2 regions of the Arthrobacter sp. Y3223065 genome follow, and region 1 is predicted to be linked to the other one. Evidence: riboswitches for the same ligand, from Rfam matches in the RefSeq annotation. Region 1 holds a riboswitch; the other holds the start of a gene.
What was found. Region 1 has a riboswitch for glycine ahead of gcvP (aminomethyl-transferring glycine dehydrogenase). Riboswitches for the same ligand answer to the same signal wherever they lie in the genome.

Region 1 (5,898 bases):
AACACGCGGTCGTCCCCGCAGTAGACCCCCTGGGCTCCGGTACCCCTGATCTGCCCGTGGGGCTCGCTCCAGGCTTGGACGGGTGCCGCAAAGACCCCCGTGAGATCGTGCAGATACGGCTCGCGGTAGACCATGGATTCAATCTTGGCAGCATCGGCAGTCCCGGAACAATCTCCGGCTGGCCGGCCATTGGCCGGACGAATTCAGCCGACGGTGCCGGAGGCGTCCCCACCGCCGGGTGTCCAGGACAGGTGGATCAGGACCCCGTCCGTCGTCTCTTCGATGACCAGGCGCAGCTCATCGCCATAGAGTTCCCGGGGACCTGCGGGGCCGCTTTCGCTCTGCTGCACCAGATCGGCCAAGGCGGCGGCCATCGCCCGGCCCCAGTCCTGGTGGTTCTTGCTGTTCGCGGTTGCGGTGGCGGTATAGGTGGCGTTCATGCTGCGCACGTCCTGACTGCACGTTTAGAACCTGCCGCACGACGCTGTGCCGCAGGTCCCATCAGAGTAGCCAGCCCCGTGACCCCGATCTACCTTTTCGCGTACATTACTCGTATGTGACGCCAGTCATAATCCGGCAGGAGGTCATGATGAGGGGCAGCGGGCCCGGGCGCGCGGGCCGCGACGAGGCGGTCCGGAAACTGCGGGAGGACATCCTGGCCGGCGGCCTGAAGCCAGGCTCCAGGGTGACCGTTGCCGGGCTCGCCGGGCGCATCGATGCGGAGGAAGCCCTGGTGCGGGACGCCGTCGGCGTCCTCACGGAAGAAGGCCTGGTTGAGGCCACCGGGCACGAACACCGGATTGCCAATCCCGGTCCACAGCAGGCCATCCAGCTCCTGGATGTGATGGGCGTGGTGCTGGTCGCGCTGTTCGAGCGGGCTGCCCCGCGGTTGTCGCCCGCCGAGATTGACACCATGGCCACGCTGGCGGAGGACCTGCGGGCGGCGATCAACCGGGAGGACATGCTGGCCTCCTACCGCGCCATCGGCAGGCTGGTGGCCGTCATCCTGGGGGCGGCGGATCATCAGGAACTGAGGGCCGTGAACACGCATGTGCTCGACCGCTCGCTCGGCCGGTTGCACCTCGTCCAACACGCCGTCGCCTATCCTCTCTGGACCGACGGCTGGTGCGAGACCGTGCAGTATCTCCAGCGGGGTCAGCCCGAGGCCGCAGTGGAGCGGCTGCGGCAAACATTCTGGATCCTCGCCGAAGGGCTGGCTCAGGAGGTTCCTGGCCCGCCTGCCGGGCAGCCGGGCCGCGACGGGATAAAGTGATTCCCGGCCGGTTTTGATCCCGGCCGCCCGCCCGGCCTTTCGACCCATGGACCACCCTTGCCCTCGCCCGCACGACTGACTGCCGATACCCGACCGAGCCCCGATTCCCCGCCGCGTCCCGAGACCCGCTCCGGGCCACGCCCCGCCCAGCGGCGCCCCGCCCCGTTTGCCGGCCGGCTGACTGTATTCGCCGGCGTCCTGCTGCTCGCGTTCAGCCTGCGGCTGGCCGTCTCCGGTGTGTCGCCGGTGCTGGCGGATATTGCCGCGGATGTGCCGTTCGGCACGGCCTCCACCGGTGTGCTGGGCATGCTGCCCACGGCAGCCTTCGCCGCCGCCGGGTTCGCCGTTCCGGTGCTGATTCGCCGGATCGGCTTGGAAGCGCTGCTGCTCGTGGCACTGGGCCTGGCCGCGATCGGCCAACTTGGCCGTGCGATGGTCTCCGATGTGCCGTCGTTCCTGGTCCTGTCCGGCCTCACCATGGTGGGCTACGGGATCGGCAACATCCTGCTGCCGCCGCTGGTGAAGCGCTATTTCCCGGACCGGATCGGCCTGATCACCGCGCTTTACGTGACATTGCTGGCGGTCAGCACGGCGTTCAGCCCGCTGCTTGCCGTGCCGCTTGAGCAGGCTGCCGGCTGGCGGTTCTCGATCGGAGTGTGGGCGGCCGTGAGCGTGGCCGCGCTCGTGCCGTGGCTGATGACCGCATGGACGGAACATTGGCGCCGTCGGACCGCGCGCCTGGTGCTGCAGCCCTACCGCCCCGGTGGGTTGGACATCCTCCCGCCGGAGGACGGCAGCGCCCGGCACGCGGCCGGGCCCGGGCCTGCCATTGGTCCCGCGACGGCAGGTGGCCCCGCCGATCCCCGCTCCGGGATGGGGGCCGGCCCCGGGGGGACCGGCGGACCGCCCGCTGCGGACGCCTCGGGCACCGCGGCGGGAGCCGCGGCCGGTTCGGCCGAAACGACGGCGGTACGCGTCTGGCGCTCGCCGGTCGCCTGGGGGCTGGCCCTGGTGTTCGCCGGGACCTCGTCCAACACGTTTGCCATGTTCACATGGTTGCCGCCGTTGTTGGTGGACAGCGGGATGCTGCCCCCGACGGCCGGCACCATGCTGGCCTACTACGCCATCTTGGGCCTGCCGACCAGCCTGTTGGTGCCGCTGATCGCGGCGCGGCTGCGCAATCCGCTGGGCCTGGGCCTGCTGTTTATCGGCTTTTATGTGGCCGGATACGCCGGGCTGCTGCTGTCGCCCTCGTTTGGCACGTGGCTGTGGATCACCTTGGCCGGGCTCGGCCAGGGCACCTACGCCATGGCGCTGCTGCTGGTTAACCTCCGGACCCGCACCACGGCCGGTGCGGGGGCGCTCTCCGGGTTCGCGCAGGGGATCGGATACGCCGTCGCCTGCGCCGGTCCGCTGATGTTTGGGCTGCTGCGCGACGTCAGCGGCGGCTGGGGTGCTTCCTTCGGCCTGCTGGGAGCTGCGTTGCTCATCCTGGCGGTGGGCCTGGTCATCGTGGGGCGGCCCCGCTATCTGGAGGATTCGGCCCGGGACCGGTAGCGGCTGCCGACGCACGGCCCCACGCCTCACGCGTGGCACGCATTCCTCGCTGCGGCACCAGGCGGTAGGCTGGCGCCCAGTCGACTACGAGGAGGCGCCATGAAGTTCAATGACCTGCTCGCCGATGCCTACGGCAGGATCCAGGAACGCGTCCACACCGTGCTGGACGGGCTGGACGCCGGACAGTTGGCCGCCCGGCCAGGCGGCGACAGCAACTCGATCGCCTGGCTCCTCTGGCATCTGACGCGCATCCAGGACGACCACATTGCCGATGTCGCCGGCACGGACCAGTACTGGCTGACCGGTTGGGCGGAGCAGTTCGACCTGCCGCTGCCCCGGAAAGACCATGGCTACGGCCACACGTCCGAGCAGGTAGCGGCCGTCCGGGTCGAATCGGCCGACCTGCTGCGCGGCTATTACGACGACGTCCATGCGGGCACCCTGAAGTACCTGGCCGGATTGACCGAGGATGACCTGGACCGGATCGTGGACACCCGGTGGGACCCGCACGTCAGCCTGGGGGTCCGGCTGGTCAGCGTCCTGGACGACTGCCTAGAGCACGTCGGGCAGGCCGCGTACGTGAAGGGCATGCTTTCGCGCGGGAAAACCTAGCGGCCGCGGCCGCTAAACCGGGCCCTTGGCCGTCGCCGCCTTGTTGCCCGCCAGCCGCTGGACTACCATTCAAGGAGTCAGAAACAACTGCATACAGCCTTCGACATGCGGCGGGAGAGTCCTGCTGGGTACCAGTCAGCAGGCGCCGTAGGAGCAATACCTCCCCAGGAATCTCTCAGGCCCCTGTACCGCCGCGGAGAGGCAACTCTGGAAAGCAGCCGGACCGTTCAGGACCGGCTCACCGACGGTGCAAGCAGGAGGCGGCCCCACGGGCCGACGACTGCGGAATCTCTCAGGTTCAGTCACAGAGCGGGGAGGAACCCTTCACTACCGGCATGGTCCGCCCTGCCGGGGATTACTGGAGTTCCTCAAATGACGGCTAAGTCCAACCTCGCTACCCGGCCCGGCAGCGCCACCTTCACCGACCGCCACATCGGTCCGCGCCGTAACGACGCGGAAACCATGCTCAAGCAGTTGGGCTACGGCAGTATCGACGACCTGGTGGACGCGGCCGTACCCGCCGACATCCGCCAGCAGGAACCGCTGGCCCTGCCCGCCGCCCGCAGCGAGTCCCAGGTCCTGGCGGACCTGCGCGCCCTCGCCGCGAAGAACGTGACGGCCGTGCAAATGATCGGCCAGGGCTACTACGACACCATCACTCCGCCGGTGATCCGCCGCAATGTGGTGGAGGACCCGGCCTGGTACACCGCCTACACCCCGTACCAGCCGGAAATCTCGCAGGGCCGGTTGGAGGCGCTGCTGAACTTCCAGACCATGGTCCAGGACCTCACGGCGCTCCCGATCGCCAACGCCTCGCTGCTGGACGAAGCCACCGCAGTGGCCGAAGCCGTGCTGCTGATGCGTCGGTCCAACAAGTCCAAGTCCGCCGGCAAGACCGTGCTGGACGCGGACCTGCTGCCGCAGACCATCGCCGTCGTCAAGGGCCGGGCCAAGGCGCTGGACTTCGACGTAGTGGTTGCCGACCTCTCCGCCGGCCTGCCCGACGGCGACATCTCGGGCATCGTGCTGCAGCAGCCGGGAGCCTCCGGCCGCGTGTTCGACCACGCTCCGGTGATCGCGCAGGCCAAGGAGCGCGGCGCCCTGGTCACCGTGGCCGCCGACCTGCTGGCCCTGACCCTGATCACCCCGCCGGGCGAGCAGGGCGCGGACATCGCGGTCGGCAACACCCAGCGTTTCGGCGTGCCGCTCTTCTTCGGCGGACCGCACGCCGCCTACATGGCCGTGCGCAAGGGGCTGGAGCGCTCGCTGCCCGGCCGCCTGGTGGGCGTGTCCAAGGACGACGCCGGCCGGCCCGCCTACCGCCTGGCCCTGCAGACCCGCGAGCAGCACATCCGCCGCGAGAAGGCCACCTCCAACATCTGCACCGCGCAGGCCCTGCTGGCCGTCGTTGCCAGCATGTACGCCGTCTACCACGGCCCCGAGGGGCTGAAGGCAATTGCGCAGCACGCCAACGAGGCCGCCCGCACCCTGGCCGGCGTGCTCACCGGCGCCGGCTACTCGCTGGTGGCCGACCAGTTCTTCGACACCCTCACGGTGAAGGCTCCCGGCAAGGCCGCGGAGATCGCCGCCGCCGCCGAGGCCAAGGGCGTGAACCTGCGCCGCATTGACGCGGACCACGTGGGGATTTCCGCCGACGAAACCACGACGGCGGAGCACCTCGCCCTGGTCGCGGAGGCCTTCGGTGTGGAGGACGCCGCCGGCAAGACGGCGGAAACGGCCGGGAACGCCGGCTTCGAACTGCCGGAGGACCTGCTGCGCAGCTCGTCCTACCTGGACCATCCGGTGTTCCACAGCCACCGCTCCGAGACCCAGATGCTGCGCTACCTGCGCCGGCTGTCCGACCGCGACCTGGCGCTGGACCGGACCATGATCCCGCTGGGTTCGTGCACCATGAAGCTGAACGCGACCGCGGAAATGGAAGCGATGACCTGGCCGGGATTCGCCTCCATCCACCCGTTCGCCCCGGCCAGCCAGACCGCCGGCTGGCGCGAACTGATTACCGATCTGGAGGAACGCCTCGCGGCCATCACCGGCTATGCCGGCGTCTCCATCCAGCCCAACGCCGGTTCGCAGGGCGAATACGCCGGGCTGCTCGCCATCCGCCGCTACCACCTGGCCAACGGCGACGACAAGCGCGACGTCTGCCTGATCCCCGCCTCAGCGCACGGCACCAACGCGGCCTCGGCCGTGCTGGCCGGCATGAAGGTTGTAGTGGTCGCCACGGCACCGGACGGCACCATCGACCACGCCGACCTGCGCGCGAAGATCGACCAGCACGCGGACGCGCTTTCGGCCATCATGATCACCTACCCGTCGACGCACGGTGTGTACGACGCCGACGTGCGCGACGTCTGCGAGGCGGTCCACGCAGCCGGCGGCCAGGTCTACATCGACGGGGCCAACCTCAACGCGCTGGTCGGACTCGCCCAGCCGGG
Region 2 (5,898 bases), on a different contig from region 1:
ATCTTCCGGCGAACTAATTCGCGTGGGGTGCCGATTCCGGCGCTGCTGGCCACCGCGGCGGTGGGTCTCTTCGGGTTCCTCTCCGCGATCGTCGGTCAGGGCGCGGCCTACTCTTGGCTGCTGAATATGTCCGGCCTGTGCGGCTTCATCGTGTGGGCGGGAATCGCTATCTCCCACTACCGCTTCAGGCGCGGCTTCGTGGCCCAGGGCAATAAGGTCAGCGAGTTGCCGTACAAGGCCTCCCTGTTCCCCATCGGCCCGCTGCTGGCCTTCGCCCTGCTAATTCTGGTGATCGCCGGACAGAACTACGAGGCCGTGCTTGCCGGCCGGGGCATGGAGGTGCTTTCCTCCTACATCGGGTTGCCGGTCTTCGTCGCTTTGTGGCTGGCCCACCGCTTCATCACCAAGTCCAAGGTGGTGCCGCTGCTCGAGATGGACCTCGGGGCACCCGAGGACCTCGAGGACGAACCCGCCGGCGCCACCCGGTGACCCTGCAGCCGCCGGGCTGCCCAGGCGCTGCGGGGCGCCCGCGGTAGCTGCCGAGCGTTATCCGCTCGGCACCGGCGCCGGTTCGTCAGCCGGAGCGGGCGGAGGGGCAGGCTCCTGCACGGGGGCGGGTTCGGGCTGCGGTGTGCCGGTGGGTGTCGGTGCCGGGGATGTCGTCGCCGTTCCGGGCTCGGGTTCACCGGCGGGTGTCTCTGCCGGGGCGGGTGGCTGCCCGCTGCCGGTGTCAGCCGGAAGTGTTGCCTCCGGAGACGAGCCCGTGTCGGAGGCCGGCTCTGTTTCGGACGCCGCGTCGGTGCCTGTGTCTACGCTGCCGTCACCGATGGCGGCGTCCTGTTCGATGATGCCGAGAATGCGCATCTTGTAGTCGTTCAGCCGGGCCTGGATTTCGTCCAGGGGAACGTCTTCGAGCGACCGGCCGTAGGCTGCGATCTCCTCCCACAGGGTTGCCAGTTTCTCCATGCCTGCGTCGCTGAGCGGACCGTCGAGGGTGAGGACCAACTGGCTGGCGAGGGCGTAGGTGAGGCACTCGACGCAGTTGTAGTTGACCGCCGCCGAAAGGTTTTGGGGCACGACGACGTCGGCCTGGCCGAGGATCAGGACAACCTGAAAGCCGACGGCGACGGCGGTGCAGCCCCGGCACGAAGCGAAGGCGTAGGCCTCGTTCGTGGCGTCTACCGGTCCACCGTCGGCCCAGACAAGGGCGAAGGCGACGTCGTAGACCACGGATCCGTCCTCAACGTTGACGGCAAGGGCCTGGTTTCCGTCCTCCTCCGGAGCCAGCGGCCGGTCGAAGGGGAAGACCCAGGCCGGCGGTGGGTCCGCGGAAGGCTCAGTAACGGTGGTGCCGGCACCGCCGTCGTTCGTCGGATCTTCGCCGATGTCCGCGGTGGCGGTCTCTTCGCGCCCAGGCTGGTTGTCACGGGGAACGAGGACCATCGCCAGTTGCGGATCCTCGGCCGTCGGCAGGTCGGTACCGGACGGCCACGCCGCCACCGTTTGTCCTGCGCGGCCTTCGGTCAGCCCCGCCGATGACACCGGGGCGAAGGAAGCTGCCGCATCGAACAGGGTTCCGCGCTCGTAGGGCTGCACCGGCCGGTAGGCGCCGTCGTCGGGCCACCAGGCCCAGGCCAAACCGGCGAGAACGGCGACGGCGGCGGCCATGGCAGTCACCCGCCGGAGCGGCCGGCCACGGGTTTTCGCCCAGGCCGCCGTGCCAAGCTGGCGGGCCAGGCGCAGCAGGATGTAGGCAATCCCGAAAATGGGAAGCGCGACGGCGGTGATCGCCAGGACACGCACGGCCATGCCGGCGAAGTCACCGTCTGAACCGGCATCGGCCAACAGCCTTTGTTGGTCCATGATGCTGGCCCAGGCCGTCCCCAGGACCCGGGGAAGCGAGACCACCATCATGAAGAGGCAGAACAGGAGCAGCGGAACGGTGACCAGGACCCAGGCGGTCACGACGGCCCTGGCCCAGGGCCTGAGCAGCTTGGCTTCGGGATCGGACCACCGCCAGGGCAGCAGCCCCATCAGAGTGGGCTTGATCCGTTGGAACAGGTCGGGAACCCCGGTTGCGTCGGCGAGAATGTGGTAGCCGTCGAAGCGAACCAGGGGCAGCAGTTGGCGCACCATCTGCAGTATCTGGGTCACCACCACCAGCAGCAGCGCGTCGAAGCTGGTGAGCCACCAAGCGCCTATCGTGCCCACCACGACGATGGCGTTGAAATACAGGCCGCCCAGATCCGTGCGGAGCCGGCCGCCGCGTCCCAGCCGGTAGGAGTCCGTGACGTCGGTGTAGAAGGCGGGCCAGATCAGGTACAGGCCGACGCCCATGGCTCCCGGCGTTGCGCCGCCGCGGCGCGCCCCGGCGGCATGGCCGAATTCGTGGAAGCCGGCCGAGAGAAGGGTGATGGCGAAAACCAGGAGCAGCAACCCGGGGTTGGCGAAGGCTTGGTGCGTTGCCGAGCCGAGGCCCTTGACCATGAGCACCCACCAGCACGCCGCCAAAAAGGCCAAAGTCACGGGCAAGGCGATCAGCGGATGGAACAGTACGGCGAACGGAGCCGTCAGCTTCCGGGTCAGCGCGGGATCCGTGACCGTGTAGCGGAAGCGCATGCCCAGCAGCGGGCTGGCCTTTTTGACCTCGGGTTGTGAGCCGTCCGCGAGCCGCAGCAGGCCCAGCGGCAGCAGCTGTTTTTCGATCAGGGTCTGCACGTTTTCGGCAGTGATCAGCCTGCCGGACTTCCCGCTGGCATGTTCGGCAATTTGATCGAGGCTTCGAGAGCCGTCCACGCCCTCCAAAACCGCATAGAGCAGCGGCGTGAGCTGGAGCGTTTGCCCGTCCGCGCGCCGGACCAGCGCGGGCGGCTCCCGGTAGCCGGAACCCTGTGCCGGTCCGAGGAGCTGCACGCCGTCGGCCAGCGCCGGGACGTCAATCGAAGGCGGTGCAGCCGACCGGCCGCCGGGCAGCATGTCACTCGCGGCCGGCGGCCGGCTCGGACCCATGCTCGTTCAGGGACTATTGTTCGAGGTCGGACTGCTGGCCGGCGCTGGCCTCGGCGCTGCCGTCGATCTGCTGGTTGATGATGGCGTCCTGCTGCGCCACCGCGACGGCATTGCTGTCGACCGAGCCGATATTCGCCGCCACCGCGGCGTCAATCGGCGCGGCAACGTTGGCGTTGGCGGCCACGGCACCGTTGATCGGGGCGGCGATATCGGCGTCCGCGGCCAGATTGACGTTGACGTTGAGCAGGTTCCCGTCGAGGGTCGACCCAAGGCCTTCCGTGACCGATCCGGTGTCGGGCAGGGTGCCCTCCGGCAGCGTGCCGTCCGGCAGCAGCGCCGGTTCAGTGGCCTCCTGCCCGGTGGCGTTCTCCAGCGGAAGGCCGGAATCACCGGCGGCGGCCGTCCCGGCAGCGGAGCCGGCCGCTGTCCCGGCGTCGTCCACGGTGTCATTGCCCTGGTCGATGGTGCTGTCCTGCGTGGACTCGGCGGTCGCGTCCGCAGTGATGCCCTGGTCGATGATGACGCCCTGGTCGGACAGGGCCTGCGCCGTGGAGCCGGTCGAGAGGATGTTGGCCGAGGCGGCGGCATCGATGGGGGCCGCGACGTTGGCGTTCGCCGCGACGGCCAAGTCGATGGGCGCGGCCGCGTCGATGGCCAGGTCGAGATCGGCATTCAGATCCAGGATGGACGCGACTTCCTTGTCCGGCAGCGCCGTTCCGGTCTGGGATTCGAGTTCCTCCGGCGACAGCGGCGTGCGTCCCTCTTCGTTGCTCATCAAAATCTCCGTCTCCGGCGCAAGGCGCGCCTTCCGTTCCAACCCGTGGTCGAAACATGTCGATTCTTGTCAACGGCCGGGCGGTACCGGCCTGATCGTTTACGCTCCTCTTCAGCACATCAACGCAAAGCATACTGATGAATCCTTTTATTGTGTAGGCGCCGGTGCTGTTCCGGGCGCGCGGCGGCCGACGGGACGGGGCCTTGGATTGGCGACCGGACTGATGTTCGGCGACCGGATTTTGATGCACCGGGCGCTGTGTGTATCGTGTGAGGCGAATCACCCACAACTTAATGTGCCTTTCGAACCGTGGCGGGAGAGTCCTCTCCGCACACCATCCGGGCAGGCGCCGTAGGAGCAAATCCTCCCCAGGAATCTCTCAGGCCCATGTACCGCCGCGGCGAGGCAACTCTGGAAAGCAGCAAGGCAGCAGCCTGGCTCACCGACGGTGCAAGCGGAACACACTCCGCGGAATCTCTCAGGTCAAATACAGAGCGGGGAGGAACCCCAGTCCCAGCCGAGCCTTCGGGCCGGCCCGATCTTGGAGTTCCTCATGACGGTTCAACCATCTTCATCAAACTTTGCCGACCGGCATATCGGTGCCCGCCGCCAAGCGGACATCGACACCATGCTCAAGATGGTCGGCTACGACAGCATGGACGGCTTGGTGGACACTGCCGTTCCCCATCCATCCGCCAGGCGAGCGCCCTCGATCTCGATGACGCCCTGAGCGACACCGCCACGCCGCCGGTGAGCCGTCGCAATGTGGTGGAGTCCCCGGCCTGGTACACCGCGTACCCGCCCTACCAGCCCGAGATTTCGCAGCGCCGGCTGGAGGCGCTGCTGAACTTCCAGGCCATGATCCAGGACCTCACCGCCCTGCCCGCCGCCAATGCCTCCCTGCTGGACGAGGCCATGTCGGTCGCCGAAGCCGTGCGGTGGCGCCGGCAGTAATTCTTTCCCGCATTAACAGCACACTTCCCAGAAAGGCATCACAGTGAGCAAAGTCAACGCCGAACTACGATACTCCGCGGAGCACGAGTGGGTGGCCGCCGACGGATCCGGCCCGGCCAGGATCGGTGTCTCTGCCGTGGCAACCGAGGCGCTGGGCGACATCGTGTACGTGGATCTCCCCGAGGTCGGTACCGTCGTGACGGCCGGCGAGACCTGCGGTGAAATCGAGTCCACCAAGTCCGTTTCGGACCTCTACTCCCCGGTCACCGGCGAGGTCATCGAAGTCAACGGCGACGCCGTGGCCGACCCCGCCGTAATCAACGATGACCCCTACGGTTCCGGCTGGCTGTTCACTGTCCAGGTGTCGGAGGAAGGCCCGCTGCTCTCCGCCGAGGAGTACGCCTCCGCCAACGGTGGTGAAGTAGCGTGAGCGCGGCAATGGCGGCGGTCGCCAGCGCCAGCCTGAACGCGGACCTGGGCGTCCTGGATCCGGAAATCGCCGCCCAGATCGACAACGAGCTGCGCCGCCAGCAGTCCGGGCTGGAAATGATCGCCTCGGAGAACCACACGTCCGTCGCCGTCATGCAGGCCCAAGGCTCGGTGGTGACCAACAAGTACGCCGAGGGTTACCCGGGGCGCCGCTATTACGGCGGCTGCGATCACGTCGACGTGATCGAGCAGCTGGCCATTGACCGGGTCAAGGAGCTGTTCGGTGCCGGCTTCGCCAACGTCCAGCCGCACTCCGGCGCCCAGGCCAACGCCTCGGTGATGCACGCCCTGATCAAGCCCGGCGACACGATCCTGGGCCTGAACCTGGCCCACGGCGGGCACCTGACCCATGGCATGAAGATCAACGTCTCCGGCAGGCTGTACGACGTAGCCGCCTACGGCGTCTCCGAGGAGGACCACCGGGTCGACATGGCCGAGGTGGAGCGGCTGGCGCAGGAGCACAAGCCGCAGCTGATCATCGCCGGCTGGTCCGCCTACCCACGCCAGCTCGACTTCGCGGAGTTCCGCCGGATCGCGGACGCCGTCGGGGCGTACCTGATGGTGGACATGGCGCACATCGCCGGCCTGGTGGCGGCGGGCCTGCACGCCAGCCCGGTGCCGCACGCCCACGTGGTCACGTCCACCACGCACAAGACGCTGGCGGGTCCGCG

Region 2: linked by a shared signal. The riboswitch ahead of AC5RUK_RS13745 (glycine dehydrogenase (aminomethyl-transferring)) and the one ahead of gcvP (aminomethyl-transferring glycine dehydrogenase) in region 1 are both predicted to bind glycine.

The regions. Positions count from the first base shown of each region.
Region 1 is NZ_JBNHGC010000002.1:53,891-59,788, forward strand. Features, by position in the region: gene AC5RUK_RS05135 (glycogen debranching N-terminal domain-containing protein) at 1-134, opposite strand, end outside; gene AC5RUK_RS05140 (hypothetical protein) at 204-440, opposite strand; gene AC5RUK_RS05145 (GntR family transcriptional regulator) at 557-1,273, shown strand; gene AC5RUK_RS05150 (MFS transporter) at 1,331-2,830, shown strand; gene AC5RUK_RS05155 (mycothiol transferase) at 2,930-3,442, shown strand; glycine riboswitch at 3,544-3,643, shown strand; gene gcvP (aminomethyl-transferring glycine dehydrogenase) at 3,815-5,898, shown strand, end outside.
Region 2 is NZ_JBNHGC010000005.1:95,397-101,294, reverse strand. Features, by position in the region: gene AC5RUK_RS13760 (amino acid permease) at 1-489, shown strand, start outside; gene AC5RUK_RS13755 (zinc metalloprotease) at 547-3,009, opposite strand; gene AC5RUK_RS13750 (peptidoglycan-binding protein) at 3,023-3,784, opposite strand; glycine riboswitch at 4,088-4,189, shown strand; partial or broken gene AC5RUK_RS13745 (glycine dehydrogenase (aminomethyl-transferring)) at 4,338-4,735, shown strand; gene gcvH (glycine cleavage system protein GcvH) at 4,782-5,168, shown strand; gene glyA (serine hydroxymethyltransferase) at 5,177-5,898, shown strand, end outside.